2 regions of the Thalassospira sp. MCCC 1A02898 genome follow, and region 2 is predicted to be linked to the other one. Evidence: predicted binding sites of a transcription regulator. Region 2 holds the regulator's gene; the other holds the start of a gene.
What was found. Region 2 encodes HrcA, which represses chaperone genes, less so after heat shock. Its sites were predicted from a motif close to GTTAGCACTCNCCNNNGGNGAGTGCTAAC; they were not measured.
Positions count from the first base shown of each region.

Region 1: the regulator HrcA is predicted to act here: its motif matches at 3,342-3,370, upstream of groES (co-chaperone GroES).

Region 1 is NZ_LPXK01000010.1:293,464-305,867, forward strand. It holds gene AUQ41_RS10475 (NADH:flavin oxidoreductase/NADH oxidase) at 55-1,149, shown strand; gene groL (chaperonin GroEL) at 1,275-2,930, opposite strand; gene groES (co-chaperone GroES) at 2,990-3,277, opposite strand; gene AUQ41_RS10495 (hypothetical protein) at 3,786-4,496, shown strand; gene rfbC (dTDP-4-dehydrorhamnose 3,5-epimerase) at 4,647-5,204, shown strand; gene rfbA (glucose-1-phosphate thymidylyltransferase RfbA) at 5,211-6,092, opposite strand; gene rfbD (dTDP-4-dehydrorhamnose reductase) at 6,085-6,996, opposite strand; gene rfbB (dTDP-glucose 4,6-dehydratase) at 6,989-8,059, opposite strand; gene AUQ41_RS20715 (hypothetical protein) at 8,365-8,550, opposite strand; gene glmS (glutamine--fructose-6-phosphate transaminase (isomerizing)) at 8,739-10,562, opposite strand; gene glmU (bifunctional UDP-N-acetylglucosamine diphosphorylase/glucosamine-1-phosphate N-acetyltransferase GlmU) at 10,645-11,988, opposite strand; gene AUQ41_RS10535 (HAD family hydrolase) at 12,248-12,404, shown strand, end outside.
Region 2 is NZ_LPXK01000001.1:471,055-483,458, forward strand. It holds gene AUQ41_RS02160 (glycosyltransferase family 2 protein) at 1-840, opposite strand; gene galE (UDP-glucose 4-epimerase GalE) at 965-1,975, opposite strand; gene AUQ41_RS02170 (LysR family transcriptional regulator) at 2,036-2,974, opposite strand; gene AUQ41_RS02175 (DMT family transporter) at 3,222-4,184, shown strand; gene AUQ41_RS02180 (antibiotic biosynthesis monooxygenase) at 4,208-4,555, opposite strand; gene AUQ41_RS02185 (NIPSNAP family protein) at 4,821-5,147, opposite strand; gene AUQ41_RS02190 (helix-turn-helix transcriptional regulator) at 5,238-5,918, shown strand; gene AUQ41_RS02195 (NAD-dependent deacylase) at 5,928-6,674, opposite strand; gene grpE (nucleotide exchange factor GrpE) at 6,803-7,444, opposite strand; gene hrcA (heat-inducible transcriptional repressor HrcA) at 7,496-8,554, opposite strand; gene rph (ribonuclease PH) at 8,860-9,576, shown strand; gene rdgB (RdgB/HAM1 family non-canonical purine NTP pyrophosphatase) at 9,655-10,254, shown strand; gene hemW (radical SAM family heme chaperone HemW) at 10,364-11,557, shown strand; tRNA gene AUQ41_RS02225 (tRNA-Leu) at 11,728-11,814, shown strand; gene AUQ41_RS02230 (DUF6538 domain-containing protein) at 11,925-12,404, shown strand, end outside.

The DNA of each region.
Region 1 (12,404 bases), on a different contig from region 2:
CTTCATCTCATTGATTGGCGCACGCGCGTCACCGTCCGAGTTAAAGGAACGCATATGAGCACTCTTTTCACCCCGCTTTCACTGGGCAAGCTATCCCTTGATAACCGCATAATTATTGCACCGATGTGCCAGTATTCCGCCGATAACGGCAAGGTCACCCATTGGCATGACATGCATCTCGGCAATCTGGCGCAATCGGGTGCCGGTCTTCTGATTATCGAAGCCACCGCCGTCGAACCGGAAGGTCGCATTACCTATGGCGATGTCGGCCTGTGGGATGACGAAACCGAGGCAGCACTTGGTAAAACGCTCAAAGCTGTCCGTAGCCATTCCGACATGCCGATTGCGGTTCAGCTGGCCCATGCCGGGCGCAAGGCATCGTGTGAAAAACCGTGGCTGGGGGGCCATGCCCTTTCCCCGGACCATGAAAATGGCTGGCAGGTCTCAGCCCCCTCTGCCGTGCCGTTCCGTGACGGCGATCCAATCCCCGAGGCAATGACAAAATCACGCATTGCAGACATCATTCAGGCCTTTGTCGAGGCGGCTGAACGGTCCGTCCGGTTGGGCTTTGACGCGATTGAAATTCATGGCGCGCATGGTTATTTGCTCCATCAATTCCTGTCACCGCACGCCAACAAGCGTGACGATGAATATGGCGGTTCCTTTGAAAACCGCACGCGCATCGTGATCGAAATCTATGACGCCATCCGCAAGGCCGTTGGCGCTGACTATCCGCTCGGCATCCGTATTTCGGCAACCGACTGGGTCGAAGGCGGCTGGGATATCGATCAAAGCGTCGCGCTGGCCAAACTCCTCAAGGACCGCGGATGCGATTTTATCGACGTTTCGTCAGGTGGCCTTCATATCGATCAGCAAATCCCGCTCGGCCCCAATTATCAGGTACCGTTTGCCGCCCGCATCAAGGCCGAAACCGGCATGACCACAATTGCGGTCGGCCTGATTACAGAGGCCGAACAGGCAGAAGCCATCACCTTTACCGGGCAGGCCGATGCCATCGCCCTTGCGCGCGGCATTCTGTATGACCCGCGCTGGCCGTGGCATGCCGCCGCAACGCTGGGCGCCGAGGTCAAGGCCGCCCCGCAATATCTGCGCTGTCAGCCCCGAACGCTTAAAAAGCTGTTTGGCTGACACCTTTTGAATTCATCAAAGAGCCCGCCAGTGTGCGGGCTCTTTTTTATTGCCGCTTAGACAAAGAAAAGGGGCCCGCCAGTGGCGAGCCCCTTCCCTTATGCGATAGGTCGGTTGGGTAAGGCTTAGAAGCCCATGCCACCCATGCCGCCCATACCACCCATGCCGCCCATGTCAGGCGCGCCGCCAGCCGATTTGTCTTCGGCTTTCTCGGCGATCATGCATTCGGTGGTGATCAGCAGACCAGCGACCGATGCTGCGTCCTGCAGAGCAGTACGAACAACTTTGGCCGGGTCAATGATGCCAGCTTTGACGAGGTTGGTGTATTCGCCCTTCTGAGCGTCGTAACCGAACTCTACGTCGTCCTGCTCAAGCAGTTTGCCCGCAACAACAGCGCCGTCTACGCCAGCGTTCTGTGCGATCTGGCGAACCGGTGCCTGCAGGGCACGGCGAACGATGTCAACACCGATGGTCTGGTCATGGTTTTCACCTTCGAGACCTTCGAGGGCCTTGACGGAGTACAGCAGAGCCGTACCACCACCAGCAACAATGCCTTCTTCAACAGCAGCGCGGGTCGCGTGCAGGGCATCGTCAACGCGGTCTTTGCGTTCTTTCACTTCGATTTCCGAAGCGCCACCGATTTTGATCACTGCAACGCCGCCTGCGAGTTTCGCAAGACGTTCCTGCAGTTTTTCACGATCGTAGTCAGAGGTGGTTTCTTCGATCTGGGCGCGGATCTGGCCAACGCGTGCTTCGATCTGTGCTTTCTCACCAGCACCATCAATGATGGTGGTTTCTTCTTTGGTGATGGTAACCGATTTCGCGGTACCAAGCATATCGAGGGTGACGCTTTCCAGCTTGATGCCGAGATCTTCGGAGACAACCTGACCACCGGTAAGGATGGCGATGTCTTCGAGCATGGCTTTACGACGATCGCCGAAGCCCGGTGCTTTAACAGCAGCGATTTTCAGACCACCGCGCAGCTTGTTGACAACCAGGGTTGCCAGTGCTTCGCCTTCGATGTCTTCAGCAATGATCAGAAGCGGCTTGCCGGACTGAACGACCGACTCAAGCAGCGGAAGGATCGGCTGAAGCGAGGAGATTTTCTTGTCGAACAGCAGGATGTACGGAGCATCCATTTCTGCGACCATTTTCTCCGGGTTGGTTACGAAGTACGGAGACAGGTAACCACGGTCGAACTGCATGCCTTCGACAACGTCGAGTTCGGTGTGCAGGCCTTTGGCTTCCTCAACGGTGATAACGCCTTCGTTGCCAACTTTTTCCATGGCTTCAGCGATCATGTCGCCGACTTCACGGTCACCGTTAGCAGAAATGTTACCAACCTGTGCGATCTCATCGCGACCGGCAACTTTACGTGCACGGCTCTGGATGGATTCGATCACTTTGGTGGTCGCAAGGTCGATACCGCGTTTCAGGTCCATCGGGTTCATGCCGGCAGCAACAGACTTGTTGCCTTCACGAACGATGGCCTGTGCCAGAACGGTTGCGGTCGTGGTGCCGTCACCAGCCAGATCGGCGGTTTTCGACGCGACTTCGCGAACCATCTGTGCGCCCATGTTTTCGAACTTGTCGGTCAGTTCGATTTCCTTGGCGACCGAAACACCGTCCTTGGTCACGCGCGGTGCGCCAAAGGACTTTTCGATAACAACGTTACGGCCTTTCGGGCCAAGCGTCACCTTGACAGCATCTGCAAGGATGTCGACACCGCGCAGCATTTTGGCGCGTGCGTCAGTGGAGAATTTTACTTCTTTAGCAGCCATAATATTCTTTCCTCTCTATGAGACGGATGAACGTGGACAAATCACCCAAACGGGCTGACTTAGTCCATGATGCCCATGATGTCGGATTCTTTCATGATCAACAGCTCTTCGCCGTCGACCTTGACTTCGGTGCCCGACCATTTGCCAAACAGGACTTTGTCACCTGCTTTGACGTCGAGGGCTACGACCGAGCCATCTTCTTTGCGAACGCCAGAACCAACAGCGATGACTTCGCCTTCCTGCGGTTTTTCTTTGGCGGTATCCGGAATAATGATGCCACCGGCAGTTTTGGTGTCGGATTCGACACGACGTACCAGTACTCGATCATGCAGCGGACGGAACTTCATTTTAGACAACTCCGTGTTTAAGCTAAGGCTCGTTAATAACTAAGACTAACCGGGATGAGCCCGTATTAGCACTCACCCCCGGCGAGTGCTAACAGCATTTATTGGAGTACCAGTTCAAAGTCAATAGGGAGATGTAAAAAGACGCAGAAATGTCACGATTTTTGGCGATTTCCGCATGCGGAGCGCAGCAAAAATCCGCCCCCGTTTTAAAGCGGGCTGATCAAAACATTTTCATGCCCGGGATACAAGCCCCCGCACCGCGCCGCAGAAGAATATATATCGGGCTGTCACACTTGCTTTTGCCAAAGGGCTGTTTGGCTGATCCGACTCAGGCGACGAAGATGCATGGTTCAAACATCTATGAAAAAGCGGACTTCACGTCTAAGCTCCAGCCAAAGAACGCAAATAACGTCCAATGATCGCGCAAACACCCGGATTGCAAAAAATGTCGTGCAGTAAAAATTCATCGGCCCTGACGTCCGGGCCTTCAGGCAAACGACAAGAGCTGATGGCGCCCGCTTTTCTGTTATTTGCCTTTGTCGGTTTGTTTTCTTCGCAAACAATCAGCACCGATGCTTGGGCCGATGAGGCTGATGTCGAATGCCCGAAAAAGATCGCCTATGTCGAAAATGACCCGATGTCGCAGAAGTCGATTGTCATCCTGCAGAAACTCTATGCGGATCTCGGTTGCCCGCTTCAGGCCGTCAAACTGCCGGGGCGTCGCGGACTTTTGCATTTCAACCAAGGTCTCGTGGATGGCGAGCTATACCGGGCAATCCCAGCCGAAAAGAACTATTCCCGCGCGTTTGTAAGATCATCCATTGCCCTGCGCGAGATCGCAAACCGGCTTTGGCGCAATCCGAACGATCAAGACCCGTCAACGCCGATTGCCTTTACGCTCGGCGTGATATGGCAGGAAAAGTACGTCCATGCGGATACGGTTAAAACCGGCATTGCGCACATGCCAATGATGTATAATACCGAAAAGCACCAAGCCTATGCCGAAGGGCGCATCACGCGTTTTCTGTCAGCAGACAGCAATATCGACGACATGCTGGCACAGGGAATTCTGGGCAACACACCAGCACCGGTAATCGAGGAGACGATTTCCGTCTTGCCGCTTTATCATTATCTCGGCGCGGAATTCGCCCCCTTTATGAAAAAGTTCTCTGCCCTCGTGGCGCAAACGGACCCATTTCGCAAGGCCCAGAATCAATAATCGCAGCGACGGGTGCCGCAACCTCGATAAAGCCGCCCCCCATTCAATTGCCACGCCCAGAATTTTATAAAAATGCACATATGCACGAAGGCCAAGCTTCTGCTATCCATAGTCTGGACGAATTAATTTACCCTGCACAAGGCAGCACGGATGCAATTTGAAGAGCTGGAAATTCCCGATCTCAAGCTGATCTTCCCGAAGAAATTTGGCGATGAGCGGGTTTTTTTCTCTGAAACCTATAATCTGGAAGCCTTTGCCAAAGCTGGCATCGATCCGCAGTTTGTGCAGGACAACCACTCTTTATCGAGCAATGTCGGCGTGCTGCGAGGATTGCATTTTCAATGCCCGCCCTTTGCCCAAGACAAGCTGGTTCGGGTCATCAGAGGCCGCATTCTGGATGTCGCAGTCGACATTCGCGCCAAGTCAAAGACGTTCGGGAAATGGGTATCGACTGAAATCAGTGCAGAAGATTGGAACCAAATCTTTATCCCGGCAGGGTTCGCCCACGGCTTTGTCACGCTCGAGCCCGATACGGAAGTGAACTACAAGGTTTCCGCACCTTATGCTCCGGAAAGCGAACGCGCGATCAGGTGGAATGATCCGGACCTTGGCATCGACTGGCCGTTTGACAAAAGTCAGGTCACGCTGTCAGCAAAAGACGAAAAAGCCATGAGTTTTGCGAGCTATCGAGAGAACCCGGTATTCTAGTTCCGCTCACAGGATATCGTAGGTTCGCAGAACCGTCTGAAGATATGCCTTGTAAGAACTCTCGCCAAACTCACTCGCAAGCTTTTCAAACTGTTCGACCGTGATCATGCCCTTTCTCAGCGCGATTTCTTCAGGACAGGCAATCTTGAGGCTTTGGCGGCTCTCGACGGTACGGACAAAATTGGCGGCCTCAAGCATCGCAGCGTGCGTTCCCGTATCCAGCCAGGCATAGCCCCTGCCCATCTTCTCGACCTTAAGCGTTCCACGCTTAAGGTAAGCCTTGTTAACATCGGTAATTTCAAGCTCACCACGCTTGGACGGCTTGATCGATTTGGCGATGTCTACAACATCTGAATCGTAGAAATACAACCCCGTCACGGCGAAGTTCGATTTGGGATTGGCCGGCTTTTCCTCGATATCCAGGGCCACACCATCGCGATCAAACTCGACCACGCCATACCTTTCGGGATCCTGAACGTAATAGGCAAACACGGTCGCCCCATCGGATTGGACCATGGCGTTGCCCAACAATTTCGTCAGGTCGTGCCCAAAATAGATATTGTCACCCAAAATCAAACAGCACGGATCGTTCCCGACAAACTCCGCTCCGACAATAAATGCATCTGCAAGGCCGCGGGGTTCGGGTTGAACCGCATATTGAAGGCTGATGCCCCATTTCGATCCATCACCGAGCAGGTCTTTGAACAGCGGAACATCGCGGGGCGTGCTGATAATCAGGATATCTGCTATCCCCGCCAGCATCAATGTGGTCAGCGGATAATAGATCATCGGCTTGTCGTAAACTGGTTGGAGTTGCTTTGACACGACTAGGGTAGAAGGATGAAGCCGTGTCCCTGTACCACCGGCAAGAATGATCCCCTTACGCATCACACTGGCTCCGCCCTATGGCCGCGAGCACCTTCAGAAGCCCTTCATCAGTCGGCAGCAAGCCAAAACCAAATGTCCGTTTGAAATGCGTATCGGAAAGGACAGAATATTTCGGTCGCCTTGCCACGGACGAAAACTCATCAGCACGAATTGGCACAACCTTGCAGGCTCCACCGCGCCAACTCCCACCAAAAACATCTCTTGCGGCTGCCTGAATCTGCTTGGCGAAGCCAAACCAACTCATCGCATTAGGCGAAGCAAGATGATACGTGCCTGCAACGGTAGGACGTTGTGTCATCAAATCAGGAACACATCGCAGGATCGCACTTGCCAGTTCCAGCGCACTGGTCGGACAACCTATCTGATCACTCACGACGCGAAGCTCATCTCTCTCCGCCATCAGCGACAACATTACTTTGACGAAGTTCCTGCCATAGGGGCTATAAACCCAGGATGTTCGTAAAATGAGATGATATGGCGCGATTTCGCGGATGGCAATTTCACCGGCAAGCTTGCTTTCACCATAGGCATTGGCCGGGCGAACAACGTCTGTCTCGCGGTAGGGTTCTGTCGCATTTCCATCAAAAACGTAATCCGTTGAAATGTGTATCAACGGAATGGAGCATCGAGACGCTACTGCCGCTATATGACCAACGGCCTCACCATTGATCGTATGGGCCAAAGAGCTCTCTGTTTCGGCTTTATCGACTGATGTGTAGGCCGCGGCATTTATGATGACATCCGGATTTGCAGTCTCAATGACATTGACAACAGAAAAAGGCTGCGACAGGTCACATGCATATCGATCAACGAACTGCAGGCTGATGTCAGGATATTCGGACGCAACCTCTGCCAGGCTGCGCGCCAACTGGCCGTTTTTTCCGAAAACAAGTGCCTTAACCATTTCCCGCCCCCGTCATCCGACCAAGACGTTGACCTGCATACTTGTTTTCAAGAATTGGCTGCCACCATGCTCGATTATCAAGATACCATTGCACGGTTTGCCGGATACCGACAGTGAAGCTGTGTTTGGGCATCCAACCGAGCTCGGTTTGTGTCTTGCGGGGATCGATGGCATATCGCCAATCATGCCCTGGACGGTCACTGACGTAGTCAACAACGTCGTCGAAGTTGCTTGGCACGACCTCTGGGCGCAAGTTACGCAGCGTGTCAAAAATCTGACGAACTACATCAATGTTGGTCAGTTCCGCTGAACCTCCGACATTGTATTTTTCACCCACCCGGCCAGAAGCCAGAATTACTGAAAGTGCCTCGGCGTGATCTTCCACATGAAGCCAGTCACGGGTGTTCAGACCTTCGCCATAAATCGGCACCTTCCGACCCTGCAACAAGTTCAGAATGGTCAACGGAATGAGCTTCTCAGGGAACTGATAAGGTCCGTAATTATTTGAACAATTACTGATAATCACTGGCAGGCCATATGTATGGTGCCATGCGCTCACCAGGTGATCAGAGCTGGCCTTGCTTGCTGAATAGGGCGACCGGGGTGCATAGGGAGTTTGCTCGGTAAATTTCCCTGTATCGCCCAATGAACCATAAACTTCATCACTCGAAACATGGTGAAAACGAAACTTGTCCTTCTTGCTTACAGGCAATCCGGCGACATAATCCCTCGCAACTTCAAGCAGGCAAAACGTTCCGACGACATTCGTCCGGATAAAGTCGTCGGGCCCCTCGATAGACCGGTCCACGTGACTTTCTGCAGCTAGATGCAAAACAGCGTCAGGTCTGAAATCAGCAAACAGCTTTGAAATTGCAGGCTTGTTACAAATATCCTGTTTTGCAAAGTTATAGTTCTTCAGCGATGAAACCGCGTCCAGTGACCTTAGATCGGCGGCATACGTCAGCTTATCAATATTAAGAACCTCATGGCCCTTGATACCTGCCAGATCCCGACACACCGCGGAACCGATAAAACCCGCCCCACCCGTTACGATAACTCTCATCACAAACTCTTCGACCACTGCCTTGGTTGGGAGAAGTATCTGACGCCCGCAATCCGCCGTTCAGACGTGTGTTTTCACGCGACAACACCGAATTTAAATCACTTGCCCGTCACTTAACTTCACCGTTGATTTTTTTGCTGATCGAAGGTCGACTTTGATCATATTTAACCAATTGATTTTTCAGATAGAATTCGCAAAATGATCCGCTCTGGCTCACTTTTGGCATATGCGGATACAGCTCTGCTCTCGTTAATATTGTCAAAGTCGGCAAACTCTCAACAAAACGGAAATCGGCCCAAACGCACTTACATGTGGGCAAAGACAGGCTGGCCGTGGAAACGGCCAAAATAATGGCAGAAGTGCATCAAAATCTTGGTTTTGCTGTTGGGTTCCTCGAACTCACCGGACGTCGCAGGTTTGATGCCTTTAACGGCGGCATCATTGTTGACGAACTCTCTAGGAGGGTCGCTTGCCGGAACAACTTGAAGCACTCAACGTCAGCCCGCTCAATCATTTCCGTGGAATAGAATTACACGCTTGATGAATTGGCTGTTAGCCTATCTCGAACAGCACGAACCGTTTCATGAAAACGGCTCGAACTAGGCCAGTCGCCCACAAACAAAAATGCCGGATGCGATTGCATTCGGCATTTTTTGATAGTTTTGAATAATCGCTGCGATTATTCGACGGTTACTGACTTCGCAAGGTTGCGTGGCTGATCGACATCAGTGCCTTTGTGAACCGCAACGTGATAGGCCAGCATCTGTACCGGAATTGTGTAGAGGATCGGCGCGACGAAGTCGGCGACCTTGGGGAGCTCGATTGTCGCCGATGCCATATCACCCAGTTTGGCAAGTCCCGGCGCGTCGGAAATAAAGATCACCCGACCACCACGTGCGGCGGCTTCCTGCATGTTTGAAGCAGTTTTTTCAAACAGCTCATCGGACGGGGCAATGACGATGATCGGAACAGACTGATCAATCAGGGCAATCGGGCCATGCTTCATTTCACCGGCGGCATAGCCTTCGGCGTGGATATAGGAAATTTCCTTGAGCTTGAGCGCCCCTTCCATCGCAATCGGATAGCCCAGACCACGACCGAGATAGAGCACATCACGCGCATCGGCGACTTCAAGGGCAAGCTGTTTAAGTGCCTCGTCATGATGCAGCACTTCGGCAGCATGTTTTGGCACTTCGGTCAGCGCAGTGACGATGGCGGCTTCTTCGCCCTTGGCGAGGGTGCCGTTTTCACGCCCAATGGTCACCGCAAGGCAGGCGAGGACCGTGAGCTGCGTCGTAAAGGCCTTGGTCGAGGCCACCCCGATTTCAGGCCCGGCATAGGTCAGAAGCACGACGTCACTTTCGCGCGCAATCGTGCTTTCGGGCACGTTGACGATGGAAACGATTTTCTGGCCCTTGGACTTCGCGTAACGAAGGGCTGCCAGGGTATCAAGCGTCTCGCCCGACTGCGAAATGAACAGGGCAACGCCGCCTTTTGGCAGTGGCGGGCAGCGATAGCGGAACTCGGATGCGACGTCAACATCCACACCCAGACCGGCATAGCGTTCGATCCAGTGCTTTGCCACCAGACCGGCATAGAACGACGTGCCGCAGGCGACAATCGTCAAACGCGTTGCATCGGCAAAGGAAAACGGCATGTCCGGCAGCTTGATCGTCTGGGTCGCCGGATTGATAAACGCATGCAGCGTATCGCCAATCACCGCAGGCTGTTCAAAGATTTCCTTCTGCATGAAGTGATTGTAGTTGCCCTTGCCCATCATGGCACCGGAAACGGCCGAAAGCTTGGTTTCGCGGGTGACATCTTCGTCATTTTCATCGCGGACCTGAACGCTGTCACGGGTCATTTCGACCCAGTCGCCTTCTTCAAGATAGATCAGCTTGTTGGTCAGGTGCGACAGCGCCATCGCATCGGAACCGAGATACATCTCACCCTCGCCCAGACCAACGGCCAGCGGCGTGCCACGGCGTGCACCAAAGATCACGTCATGCTGACCGGCAATCATGATCACCAGCGCAAAAGCCCCTTCGATGCGATGCAATGTGGCGGCAACCGCGTCACGCGGGGATTTGCCCTGATCAAGGAAGTCAGACACCAGATGCACGACCACTTCGGTGTCGGTATCGGTGGCAAACACACGGCCCTTGGCTGAAAGCTCCGCCTTGATTTCCTGGAAGTTTTCGATAATTCCGTTATGAACCACGGCGACCTTGCCATCGGTGTGCGGATGGGCGTTGTTTTCGGTCGGCACACCATGGGTCGCCCAGCGGGTGTGACCAATGCCAACGTCCCCGGCAAGCGGGCTTTCATCCAGACGCTTGGCCAGATTGATCAGCTTGCCCTCTGCGCGGCGGCGCTCAATATCGCCATTGACCAGCGTTGCAATGCCGGCACTGTCATAGCCGCGATATTCAAGGCGTTTGAGCCCTTCCAGAATACGTGTACTGACGCTGTCTTTGCCGATAATCCCGATAATGCCGCACATATTGGTTTTCTTCCTGCTTTATATCGCGTGTCTTCTGGCCACCCGTAAATGTGGGCGGTAAATTCAAAATCTTTGTTTTGGGCTATTTCTTGCCGGTCAGTTCGCGCATTTTTTCGCGAAACTTGGCAGCCCAGCCCTTTTTCTCGATCCGCTCGGCCCGGGTCAGGATCAATGCATCTGCTTCGACCTTGCCGGTGATCGTGCTGCCCGCGCCAACAATCGCGCCATCGCCAATTTCGACGGGTGCGACAAGCGACGAGTTGGAGCCGATAAAGGCGCCAGCCCCGATGTCGGTATGCTGTTTGCGGAAGCCGTCATAGTTACACGTGATCGTCCCCGCCCCGATATTGGCCTTGGCACCGACACGGGCATCCCCGATATAGCTCAGGTGATTGACCTTGGCACCGGCCTCAAGCACGGCCTTCTTGATCTCGACGAAGTTGCCAACCCTTGCACCAGCGCCGATTTCTGCCCCCGGCCGTAAGCGCGCATAAGGCCCGATATCGGCACCATTGCCAACGACACAGCTTTCAAGATGGCTAAACGCCTTGATCACGACATTGTCGCCGACGGTCACGCCGGGTCCGAAGACAACATTCGGCTCGACAATGACATCACGGCCAAGCTTGGTATCAGCACTGAAAAACACGGACGCCGGATCAACCAACGTCGCACCCTCTGCCATCGCGGCTTCGCGCAGGCGATTTTGCAGGATGGCCTCGGCCACGGCCAACTGGGTGCGGGAATTAACACCAAGTGTCTCTGCCTCGTCCACCTCGACCGCAACACAGCTCTGGCCGTTCTTTTGCGCAACTTCGACCGCATCGGTCAGGTAATATTCCCCCTTGGCATTGGCGTTATCAATCGCCTCAAGGGTTGCGATCATGTCCTCGGCCTTAAAACACATCACCCCGGAATTACAGAAATTGATCTGACGCTGCGCGTCGTTGCATTCCTTGTCCTCGACAATCGCTGTCAGGTTGCCGTTCTGATCTGTGACCAAACGGCCATAACCGGTCGGGTCTTCGGGCCGGAAGCCCAGAACCGCCACCGCATGATCATTTTCTTCGCGCGCAGCAACAAGTCGCGCCAGTGTTTCGGCAGTAAAAAGCGGGCTGTCAGCATAAAGCACCAGAACATTGCCCGTAAGGCCCTTCAGGCCTTCCTTGGCAGCAAGAACGGCGTGCGCAGTGCCAAGACGGTCGGTCTGCTCAAAGGTCGGATGCGGGGCAACGGTCTTGATCAGATCAGGCATATCCGGGCCAACAACGACCATGGTCTTTGCGGCCTTTAGGTGGGCAGCGGTGTCAATTACATGCCCCACCATCGGCTTGCCCGCGACCTTGTGCATGACTTTGGGCAGTGCGCTTTTCATGCGCGTGCCCATCCCGGCGGCCAAAACAACAACACTTAGTTCAAGCGACATTTATATCCCTGTTGGCTGCGCCATTCCGCAGCATCCCCTTTGCAGGCACCATCACGATGAAGTGTGATGCAAATATTCCCGTTCGCAGCAAGTCTTAGAACATATTCCCGGGCAGCAAAAGCCCATAAAGAATCACGTTTTGTTACCGGCTGTTAGCAGATGTTACCGATTGTTAATGGCACGGTTTCCGTTAAGTTCCTATAAACCATGCTGCACTTGTCACCACTGCCGCCAATTCACATCCAAGGAGCCCCACCCGATGGCCAAATTCATTCTGTTCGACCTTGATGGCACCCTGATTGACGGGGTCGATGACATCCTGTTTGCGATGAATGATTTGCTGGCCGCCCATGGTCATGCGCAGCTTGTTCGTCATGATATCGAGGCGATGCTAGGCGATGGCACCTGGATGCTGA
Region 2 (12,404 bases):
CTAGGCGGTTTCGGCAACCGGCAGCAAAGAGCTTTTCACAGGCGTGAAGCGGTCTGCTTCTGCCTCAAGATTATTGAAATAACCCGGGTTCTTTGATGCGTTTGCATGACGGCTGGGCATCGAACGACCGTGGAAGAGATGCAAGACAGGAGAGGTATATTCAACATTTTTGCGACGGATACCCGCCCGGATCATGCGGAGTACGAAATCTGAATCTTCCAACCCATGGCCTTCATAGGCTTCATCGAAGCCACCAATCTTTAAGATATCATCCTTGAAGGCCGCAATATTGCACCCCTGTGCTTTCTTCCAGCAATTGGCGTGCTCCCACAGGCTTTTCTGGCTTTGCGGGATCGGAATGAACTGAAATGGGCGATTGCAGTTTCCCGTCAGGCCCAGCATGAAAAGGATCGCACGTGGCCATTTGTGGAACCGGAGACGGTTCTTCATCGCAAGCTTGGTAAAGCGTTCCTTTAGGAATACACGTTTGCCTGTGACAAAGCAGTTTGCTTCGGCCGCTTTGCGGTGGCTTGAGACAAAGTTCGACATCAGGCAGCAATCACCGTCGGTGAATACAATAATATCGCCTTCGGACATTGCGATTGCGCCGTTGCGCACGCGCGACAGCCGGTATCCCTGATCTTCCTGCCAGAAATGTTTGATCGGCACCGGGGATTTTTTTTGCATCTTGGCAATTGTCTGTGCCGTTTCCGGCCCTGAGCCATCATCAGCAACGATCACCTCGAAGTTATCGTCCTTCTGGTCGATCAGCGATTGCAAAACCATTTCCAGCGCTTCTGGCCAATTATAGGTCGAAACGATGACTGAGACCTTATGCACTAAAATATCCCTAAATGTTACGTATCGTGCCTTTACCTAAGGCACCAAATCAGTGTGAGCAGACAGTATTTCCGACCGCGCTGACGATCAATACAGAATTGATACTGTCACGCGCCTGTAAAGATCACTGAGCGTCTGGTTTACCGGGTTTTCTCATGTTTTTCTGACAATAGGCCCAGGCATGCGCGATGATCTGGCGTGGGGACGGATAGTTGGCGCACCAACCAAGCATGTCTTGCGCCTTGGCCGGGTTTGCAACCAGTTTGGCAGGGTCTCCGGGGCGACGCGCATCTTCTATCACGCTGAAATCCTGACCGGTGATCTCTTTGCAAAGTTCGATGATCTCTTTGACGGAACAGCCTTCGCCTGTGCCGATATTGACGGCATCGAAAGCAGCATTCTCGGACGCGATGACATGCGAAAGCGCCTTGACGTGGGCGCTGGCAAGATCATCAACGTGAATATAGTCGCGAATGCAGGTTCCATCGGGCGTGTCATAGTCCGTGCCATAAATCTTGATATGGTCGCGTTGACCGGCAGCAGTTTGTAAAACCAGCGGGATAAGATGGGTTTCTGGATCATGCCTTTCGCCTGTGCGGCCTTCCGGGTCGGCGCCCGCAGCATTGAAGTAGCGAAGTGCAATGGCGTGAAAGCCGTAAATATCGGCATAGTCCCTCAGCATGGTTTCGACCATTGCTTTTGAGCGGCCATAGGGGTTTTCCGCCCGGACCTCGAGCGTCTCGGACAGCAGCCCATCATCCCGATTTCCATAGACCGCAGCCGTTGACGAAAAAACAATGTGGTTGCAGCCATTGCGTCGCATCGCTTCGAGCAGGTTCAGCGCCCCGGCAGTGTTGACTTCATAAAACCTGGCCGGTTCGACCATCGAAGCGCCAGCTTCAATCAGAGCGGCCATGTGAATGACGGCAGCAGGCTTGAAATCGTCAAAGGCCTTATTCAAGGCGGCACTGTCGCGAATATCGGCGTGGATAAACGGAACATCTGAGGAAACAGCATCGCGGTGACCATTTGAAAGGTTATCAAACACAACCGGTTGGTAGCCACTTTCGCGAAGCTTGATGCAAATGTGCGATCCGATATATCCCGCACCGCCTGTTATCAAAATGTTTTGCATGAAATGGAATTACTACTTTGTTCCTGAGCCGAGTTAGAGAACGCGCAGCAAAAAATATGCTCACATCACCTTTTTGCGCGCAAGTGATGCGGTTTTCGGGTTGATCAGTTCGCGGATCCAGTTAGCGGCTTCGATGACGATCGGGTCTTTTTCGCGGGCCGGGCGGATCAGCAAGCGATACCACCAGTGCGAAATGAAATCCGGGAAATTAAGTGGCACCAATTCACCGCGCTCAACGTAGTTGCGGGCAACAACATCGGTGCTGGCAACGATGCCCTGACCGGCACGAGCGGCCTCAAGCGCCCAGATATGGTGGCTGAAGGTCCAGCAATCAGCGAGCGAGAAGCTGGCATCCTTGAACCATTGTTCGATCTGGGAGAACTGTTCGCTGTCACTGTCGATCAACAGGATATCGCGCGGGCCGAGTGTCGCGACGTCAACATTGCTGGCATCATAGCCGCGCTTTGCCAGCCATTCCGGGGCGGCAAAGGCGGTATAGACTTCGGGTGTGAGAAGCTCGGTAATCCAGTCTTCGGGACCGGGCAGGTCCTTTGGCGCGATCTGAAGGGCGAGATCAATTTCAAGCGGATCAAGACCGTCATCAAATTCGATCTTGCGAAACTGTACCGGAATATCGGCAGGCAGCCGGTCGCGCAGGTTATCAAGCTCATACAGCAGCACAGTGAGGGCCGGGGTCGCCAGTGCGCCGATGCGGATTGCCTTGCCCTTGTCCGGGCCGACTTCGCCAGTGATATCGGCAATGCCATCAAGTGCTTCGGTCAGGCGGGGCAAGAGCAGCTCGGCCGACTTGGTCAGGGTCAATCCACGGCCCTTGCGGGTAAAGAGCACCACGCCAAGGTTTTCTTCAAGCTGGCGGAGCTGATGACTGATCGCACTTTGCGTGACATGCAATTCTTCTGCGGCCCCCTTCACGCTTTGGTGGCGTGCAGTGGCTTCAAAGGCGACAAGGGCGCGCAACGGGGGGAGCTTTCTGCGCATCGTGGGTTTCCATCCGGAGAGCATTACTGTCTTTTGTTCTGTCTATCAGGCCTGATCGAAAAGTGGGCCAAAAAAATCTCAACAATGGCTGAAAAAGCTTCATTCGTATTTTTCCAAACAAGCAGGCAATATCATCGTCATACAGGGTTTCCGGCCGTAATGACTTATGCCTCCTTGCGCCACCACGTAAGCAGCCTCCCCCCAACTGCCGGAAACCCCAACATTCCTTTCGAAACCGGGATTGACCATGACCGCAACGCGACTGAGCGGAAATTTCCGCGGTGTCCTGTGGATGACGGCTGCCATGGCATCGGGCGTTTTTGTCGATGTTTGTGCCAAGCTTGTTTCGCACGATGTGCCGACCTCGCAGATCCTTGCGATGCGTGCCCTGACCACCGTTGCGGTGTTCCTGGTCATCATCATGTTTGTCGGCACGCGTCAGATCCGCACGCGCCGCCCTGTTGCGCATATTGCGCGTGGCGTTTTGTGGTACGGGTCGCTGTTCTTTGTGTTCTTTGCGCTGCGCCAGATGAGCATCGCCGAGGTCAATGCCTATCTGTTTATCGAGGCGTTGCTGACCGTGATGTTGGCGGTGGTGATTTTGGGTGAGAAACTGACCCCGCGCAAAATCATCGCAACCCTTCTGGGCCTTGTTGGCGTGTGGGTGATGTGTTTCCCGCGCATGGATGGCTTTGGCGTGCCGCTTGGTGTCGCCGCGGCCCTGATCGGGGCGTTCTGTTTTTCCGCCCAGACCCTGTTTGCCAAGGTGCTGACCCGGACCGAAACCAATTTTTCCATGCTGTTCTGGCCTCAGATCATCGCGGTTGCGATCTGGGTGCCGATTGCAATGATCACCTGGTATCCGGCGTCACTTGCCGACTGGCTTTATTCATCGGGTGCCGGTTTCTTTGCCATGCTGACCAACTATATGGTGTTGCGCGCCGTGCGGGTTGCGGATGCCAGTGTGGTGTCGCCTGCGGCATACACCGCCCTGCCATTTTCGGTCGCAATGGACCTGATCTTTTTCGACATGCTGCCGGTGCCGGTGATTTTCATCGGGGCAGGCATTGTCGTGCTGGCCGTAATGCTGCTTGATTACAAGGGCGGTGCCAAAGCGGTCGAAGATGCGGTCGAAGAAGAATTCGCCGAATTTGCCGAGAGTAGCGAAATCGGGGATGAAGAAGCATCCCCGAAACCCGCAAAGGCCTGAGCTCCGATGACCGACGTTACAGATCAGCGATCATGTTGTGCGCGGGAGTCATCCGGGGCCTGATCACGGTCATGAAGGCCGTAATCCCGGATCACACCAGCCACCCGTAAGCGGTAATCCTCAAAAATCTTGTGTCGCCCCTTGATCTGGGCGGTGCGGTGCTCACCCAGATTGCGCCAGGCGGCAATTGCGTCCTCATCGCGCCAGAAAGACAGCGATAAAACCTTGCCGGGATTGGTCAGGCTTTGAAACCGTTCGATCGAGATAAAGCCATCGATGGTTTCAAGCACGGGTTTGAGGTCACCGGCAATCGCAAGGTAATCGTCATAGCGCCCTTCGCGCGGTGTGACCTCGAAAATGACGGCAATCATGGTTTGATCAGCTCCTCAGGGTCAGGACCTATGAATTTGGTTCGAATGGCAGGGTTTATATTTGTGAAATCCAAGAAAAATCCCGCCGGGCGGGTTGGTATCCCGTGCAAGGGATTTGACGCGGGAGTTTGCAAATATAAACCCTGTCCGTCGGATCCCTCAGATATGCACGGACTACTTTGTCGCAAAACCTTGAAAGATGGATATCTTCCTGCGGTTTCGCTTCGCGTATCCGCACAGATCTGAGCGACCATTCTAACTAAATTCATAGGTCCTGACCCTTATGCGGGGTGGAGGCAATTTTCAGAAACTGGCGTTCTTCGCGCAGGATGAATTTCTCGCGCTGGGAAAATTCATAGTTCTCGCGGCCCAAGGGATCATCTTTCAGACGCGCGCGATAGGCTTCATAGGATGCCAGATCGGGCAAATGATAGATACCATAGGCGGTCGAGACCGATCCTTCATGCGGGGCGAAATAGCCGACAAGGTCCGCCCCGCAACGCGGGATGGCCTGCCCCCAGTTGCGGGCATATTCAATGAAGGCATCTTTTTTGTACGGGTCGATTTCATAGCGGATGAAACAGGTGATCATGACATCGTCCTTTCAGGAGAAACATCTTGTTGGGTGACGCGACCCATTATCCCGATTGCCGCGCATTAATGCTTCGATTAGCATCGAACTATGAAAGAAGGACCCGATATCGCCCGCGTGGCCGCATTGCTTGGCGATCCGGCGCGCGCAAATATGCTGACAGCACTTATGAGTGGTCGGGCATTAACCGCGGCCGAGCTGGCGCAAGAAGCCGGTGTGACACCGCAAACGGCAAGCTCGCATCTGGCAAAGCTTGAGAGCGGGCAGATCGTAGTGCCGCGCAAACAGGGGCGGCATCGTTATTTCACGCTCAGCGGCCCTGATATTGTCGAGGCATTGGAAGTCCTGATGGGGATTGCCAACCGGGTCGGGCATAACCGCGTGCGCACCGGGCCAAAGGACCCGGAACTGCGCAAGGCACGCGTTTGTTATGACCATCTGGCCGGGGATATGGGGGTGGCCCTGTTTGATGGCCTTGCCAAACGCAAGCTGATTGCAAGCGATGTGAATGGGGTTGCCCTGACCCCGGCCGGGATCGATTTTGCCAACACGTTTGGCATTGATCTGGATGCCTTGCGGGCCAAGCGTCGGCCGTTGTGCCGGGAATGTCTGGATTGGAGTGCCCGGCAATCGCATCTGGCGGGCTCCTTCGGGGCGGCCTTGCTCGACCGGTTCTATGATTTGGGTTGGGCCCGACGGATGCCGGAGTCGCGGATCGTGCGGTTCAGCAATGCGGGCGAAAAATCATTCCGTGAATTGATCAATCCTTAAGGCCAGCTATCAATCACCGAGCAGGGCGGCAACAAAGGCCGGGACCAGTTCGGTGGCGGGGCCATAGCGGCTGTGATCAAACATTGTCGCACCCGAACTGGGTTCGAGATTGAGCTCAACCGTTTCAGCCCCTGCTTCTTCGTGGGCGACCTGAACGAACCCGGCTGCCGGATAGACATTGCCCGATGTCCCGATCGAGATGAAAAGCCCGCAATCGCCAAGGGCAGCGTAAATGCGTTCCATCTCAAGCGGCATTTCGCCAAACCACACCACATGTGGGCGCAAGCCGCCAGCCTTGCCGCAACTTGGGCACGGCGTTTCCTTAGCAAGGTCGCCCGGCCAATCGGTGAGCAGATCACAGTGATTGCAGCGGATTTTCAGAAGTTCACCATGCATGTGGATGAGGTTTTTGGACCCGGCCCGACCATGCAGATCATCAATGTTCTGGGTTACCAGAAGCACGTCACCGGGCCATTCGGCCTCTAGCCGTGCTAGGGCCAGATGGTCGGCATTGGGTTGAACCGCCGGGTCATGTAACCCCGAACGGCGGTCGTTATAAAAATGATGCACCAGATCGGGATTGGCAATGAAGGCCTCGGGCGTTGCGACCTCTGATATATCGTATCTCGCCCAGATGCCATCAGGATCGCGAAAGGTATGAAGTCCGCTTTCCTTGGAAATGCCAGCCCCGGTCAGAATGACAATCGTGGCTTTTTCATCGCGCAGGATATCGATCAGGTCGGGGCGAAGCGGCATGGTGTTCGGTCCTGTGCTGGTGATCAGTACCGGTAGCCTAATGCAAATAAAACAGCCTCGCCAAGTATGTCTGGCGAGGCTGCTTTTAAACCCGATCCGCTAGAACCGGTTTATCTTCTTTGATGGCCTCAGGCAGAGGTATCAACGTTGCCGCCCGGGGTGTCGGTCTGGCTTGGTTTTTCACCGCCCGGATTTTTGGTGACACCGACCATGGCGGGGCGCAGCAAACGGCCCTTAAGCACGTAACCGGCCTGCATGACCTGTGCGACGTGGCCGTCCGGATATTCCGGATGCGGCAGTTCAAACACGGCCTGATGTTTGTTCGGGTCAAGCTTTTCACCAATCGGTTCGAGCTTTTCGATGCCGTTCTTTTCAAGCGCCTTTTGCAGGGCCTGTTCGGTCATTTCAACCCCGTCAAACAGCGTTTTCATCGCCGGATCGGCATTGGAGGTATCGCCCGCAGCATCAAGCGCGCGGCGCAGGTTGTCGCTGACATCCAAAAGGTCGCGGGCAAATTTGGTGATGGCGTAGTTGCCAGCATCCTCGACGTCTTTTTTGGCGCGGCGGCGGGTGTTTTCCACCTCGGCGGCCTGGCGCAGCAGACGGTCTTTGAGCTCCGCGACTTCGGCTTCAAGTGCGGCGATCGGGTCCTGGGGTGCGGCGTCCTCAACAACTTCCTCAGTCGCCTCTGCTGCGACCTCTTCAGAAGCGGTTTCCTCTGCATTGACGTCCTGCAGATCTTCCGGAGTGTTCTTTGCGGTTTCCGACATGGCTAACCTTGCTACTTTCACGTTATGCGGCCTGACACGCAGCGCCGCGATTTATCCAATCAGTCGACCGACCAGCTTGGCGGTGTAATCGACCAGCGGAATGATCCGGGCATAATTGATCCGGGTCGGTCCGACAACCCCGATTGCACCCACAATGCTGCCTTCAGCATTCTGATAGGGCGAAATCACCATCGAAAGACCCGATCCGCCGAACAGTTTATTCTCCGACCCGATGAAAATCTGAACGCCTTGGGCATCCGTCGTCACATCGAGCAATTCAATCATCTGATCGCGGGCTTCCAGCACGTTAAACAGGCGGCGCACGGTCTCAAGCTGTTCAATCGTATCGATATTTTCCAACAGCTGGGATTGCCCCTTCACAATCAGGGACGATCCCTTGACCCCGCCGGCCCATGTTGCCAGGCCCGCATCAATCAGATTGGCGGAAAGTTCATCAAGCTCCTGCTTGAGACGATCACGCTCCTTCGTCATCAAAAGGCGCGCATCATCAAGCGTCTTTCCAGCCAACCGGGTATTTAGATAGTTTGCTGCTTCTGTCAATGCCGAGGCAGGCAAATCAGGCGGAACATCAAGGATTCGGTTCTCGACACTGCCATTATGGGCCACCAGCACTGCCAGAACCTTGCCCGGCGACAGGGCAACGAATTCGATCTGTTTTAAGCGAATGCCATCGGTCTTGGGTGCAACCACCAGCCCGGCACAGCGCGACAGGCCCGATAACATCGTGGTTGCTTCACCCAGCATCTGATCAAGTGAATAGCCCGCCTGTTCGCAGTTTTTGGTCAGTTGGTCGCGCTCGGCATTGGGAAGGTCACCAACTTCCATCAGGGCATTCACAAACAGGCGCAGGCCCTTTTCACTTGGCAGGCGCCCGGCCGAAATGTGCGGCGCGACCAGAAGACCCATTTCCTCAAGATCGGACATGACATTGCGAATGGTCGCAGCCGAGAGGTTTTCCGACATGCGACGTGCAATTGACCGCGATCCGATCGGTTCACCGGTTTCGACATAGGCATCGACAATCTGGCGGAACACTTCACGTGACCGCGCATTCATGTCGCCCAGCAATGTATCGTCAAAATGCGCCATGTGTTGCGTGCCAATTGATCCAGATGGATGAAGCGTAAAACGTGAGGAGAATTTAGTCAGGCAAACGCATTGCGTCAATTGCACGGCCTATTGCTAAGCCGAGCTTGTAAATTTGGTCGAAGTTGTTGGTTTAACTGCTTTGCGCCAGGATTGCACCAGAACAGATAAAAACATCCGGGGAAACTGCTGGACGTTTGGTGGGTCACATCTTACTTTGGGCCAAATTTTTCAGGACAGTTTCGCTTCGTGCGCGGGCATTCAAGTCGCCATGAACGCAAGCCAAGACAACCAAGAGGTTCCTTCTCATGCGCCCTTCCGGCCGTACCCCCGATCAGCTTCGCGATGTAACGATTGAAACCGGCGTATCCAAATATGCCGAAGGTTCCTGCCTGATCAAGTTCGGCGACACGCATGTGATCTGTACCGCGACAGTCGAAGACAAGGTGCCGGGCTGGATGCGCAATTCCGGCAAGGGCTGGATCACTGCCGAATACGGCATGCTGCCGCGCGCAACCGATAGCCGCATGCAGCGCGAAGCCGCGCGTGGTGGTCAGTCCGGCCGCACCCAGGAAATTCAGCGTCTGATTGGTCGTTCGATCCGTGCGGTTGCCGATATGAAGGCAATGGGTGAAATGCAGATGCGCCTTGATTGCGATGTCATTCAGGCCGATGGCGGTACGCGCACCGCATCAATCACCGGTGCCTATGTGGCCGCCTATCTGGCGTTTCAGGGCGTGCGTCGCCTTGGCCTGATCAAGGAAATCCCGCTGACTCAGCCGGTCGCAGCCATTTCATGCGGTATCTATGAAGGTGAAGCGGTGCTTGATCTTGATTATGCTGAAGACAGCAATGCCGGGGCCGATGCCAACTTCGTGCTGGCGGGCAATGGCGGCATTGTCGAGGTACAGGCAACCGCCGAAGACGTGCCGTTTGATCGCGCATCCTATGATCAGATGTTCGCTTTGGCGGAAAAAGGCTGCAAGGAATTGTTCGCCAAGCAGCGCGAGGCGCTTGGTCTTTAAGGCACCTTAATTTTAACGGCGGGCATCGGGCCTGCCGTTTTTTCGCATCAGTTGGATATCGCAGTTTCAGGCAAGACCATGGCCCGTCGTTTCACGGAAAAAAAACTCGTCATCGCCAGCCACAACAAAGGCAAGATCAAGGAAATCGCCGAACTTCTTGAACCGTTTGGCATCGAGGTCTTCTCGGCCGGTGAGCTTGACCTGCCCGAACCCGAAGAAACCGAAAAAACCTTCATTGGCAATGCGCAGCTGAAATCAACGGCGGCGGCCAATGGCGCCAATCTTCCGGCCCTTGCCGATGACAGTGGTTTAGCGGTTTCGGCCCTTGATGGCGCACCGGGGATTTATTCCGCGCGCTGGGCCGGGCCGGACAAGGATTTCGACATGGCGATGGAAAAGGTCAAGAACGGTATTGGCGATCATCCGGACCGCCGGGCATCGTTCATCTGTGCCCTGTCGCTGGCCTGGCCGGACGGGCATGTCGAGAATTTCGAAGGTCGGGTTGAGGGTGAAATCGTCTGGCCGAAACGTGGCCCGCACGGCTTTGGCTATGATCCGATTTTCCAGCCCAAGGGTTACGGGGAAACCTTTGGCGAAATGGATCCGGCGAAAAAGCATGAAATGAGCCACCGGGCCGATGCCTTCCGCCAGTTGGTCAAGGCCTGCTTCGAAGACTGATTTCAGGTTTAACCACCTGCATTGAACTTATGCACGCATCGCGGATGTCATCGTCGGCGGTGCGTGTTACGTTACAGGCCAATATTCCTGCGTTTGAAAAGAGTCCCGCGTGTCCGCAGCCTCAAGTGAAACCGTGCCGTTTGGCATTTATATCCACTGGCCATTCTGTCTGTCGAAATGCCCGTATTGCGATTTCAACAGCCATGTCGCAAACAGTGTTGATCACGCGCGCTGGCGCAAGGCGCTCCGGACGGAGCTTGCCCATGGTGCGGCCCGCCATCCGGGGCGAACAGTGGGATCGGTGTTCTTTGGCGGTGGCACGCCATCCCTGATGGATCCGGAAACCGCCGGGGCCTTGATTGAGGACATCAAATCTTTCTGGCCTGTAACGGATGATCTGGAAATCACGCTCGAAGCCAATCCCGGCACGGTCGAAATTGACCGATTTTCGGCCTTTGCAGCCAACGGGATTAACCGGGTTTCGATCGGCATTCAGGCGCTGAATGACCGCGACCTGAGGTTCCTTGGTCGCCTGCACAGTGCCCAGGAAGCCATGCGGGCGTTGGATGTTGCGACCTCGGTCTTTAATCGTTTTTCCTTTGATCTGATCTATGCCCGCCCGGAACACGATCCCAAGGCCTGGCGCGCGGAATTGCGCAAGGGGCTTGGCATCGCCAATGGGCATATTTCGCTTTATCAGCTGACCATTGAGCCGGGCACACAGTTCCATACCCTGCATCAGCGCGGTGATCTGGTCGTGCCGGACGAAGATCTTGCGACCGAGCTCTACGAGATCACCCAGGAAGAGACCGAACGGGCCGGCTATCGCTGCTACGAGGTTTCCAATCACGCCAAACCGGGGCAGGAAAGCCGCCATAACCTGGTTTACTGGCGCTATGGCGATTATCTCGGCATCGGGCCGGGCGCGCATGGCCGCGAGGCGGTGGTTGGTGCCGATGGCACCACCACACCGATGGCAGTTCGTCGTCACCGGGCGCCTGATATCTGGCTGGACCGGGTGGAAAAGCATGGTCATGGCACACAGGAAGAAACCGCGCTCGAGGCCGATGAACGCCTGCTTGAGATGGTTATGATGGGCCTTCGGCTCAATGAAACCATCCCGGCTGCACGGTTTGAACGGATTATCGGCAAGGGACCGCGTGATGTTTTGGCACTTGATCGGCTCGAAACCCTGATCGAGTCCGGTGATCTGATCTGTGATTCTTCGGGGTTGCATGCCACCGATCAGGGCAGGAACCGCTTGAACGGTGTTCTAGCCTATTTATTCGACCACGCGGTGTAAGGCCGAAACCCACTGAACGCCAAGAAAAACCGGGCGTTTGGCGCGTACCCGCAATCGGGCGCAGGAAGTTTCACCAAACCATCAAAAAGTTGGTTGACACTTAAGCCTGACCGCGTATATTCCGCCCCGTTCCGGCGGACACCGCCCGAACAAATACCACAAGCCCCTATGCCCAGGTGGCGGAATTGGTAGACGCGCTGGCTTCAGGTGCCAGTGGCCATTAGGCCGTGGAAGTTCGAGTCTTCTCCTGGGCACCATTCTCCCGCGTATCCTAGAGATACCGGGAACCTCCCGAAAACAAACGGTTATTCCTCACCAAACTGGTACACAATGGTGGGGAACAATGCTTTTCCGGTTGGTCCGTCCGATGCGGCGTAAAGATTCAAGCATCCTGTACTTTGTTCAGCGTATTCCGGCTGACATACGTCCGAAAATTTCCGGTACAAAACTTTCGATTCCTGTAGGCGACAAAATTGTCACCCGCACGGTTAGTGCATCTGCATCGGTCGTTAAGGTTTCCCTTGGTACCCGTGATCCCCATGAAGCCAAAATCAGACAGGCACAGATTGCTGCTTATCTCGAAGGGGTTTGGCAGTCGATTCGGAGCGGGCCTGAAAAGCTGACGCTGAAACAGGCTGTTGCACTTGCCGGTGAAATATACAGGGCTTGGGTAGGTGCACTGGAAGACGATCCGGGTTCCCCATCGTTATGGGGGAGGGTAGAGGCTGATAACAAAGCTGCCCTGCGTGGTGAGTTTGGTGTGGCCCAACTGATGATCCCTAGCCCATCTAGGAACATAAAAAGCATCGAAGATCGTTTTGGGAGATTTACGGACATCGCATTATCC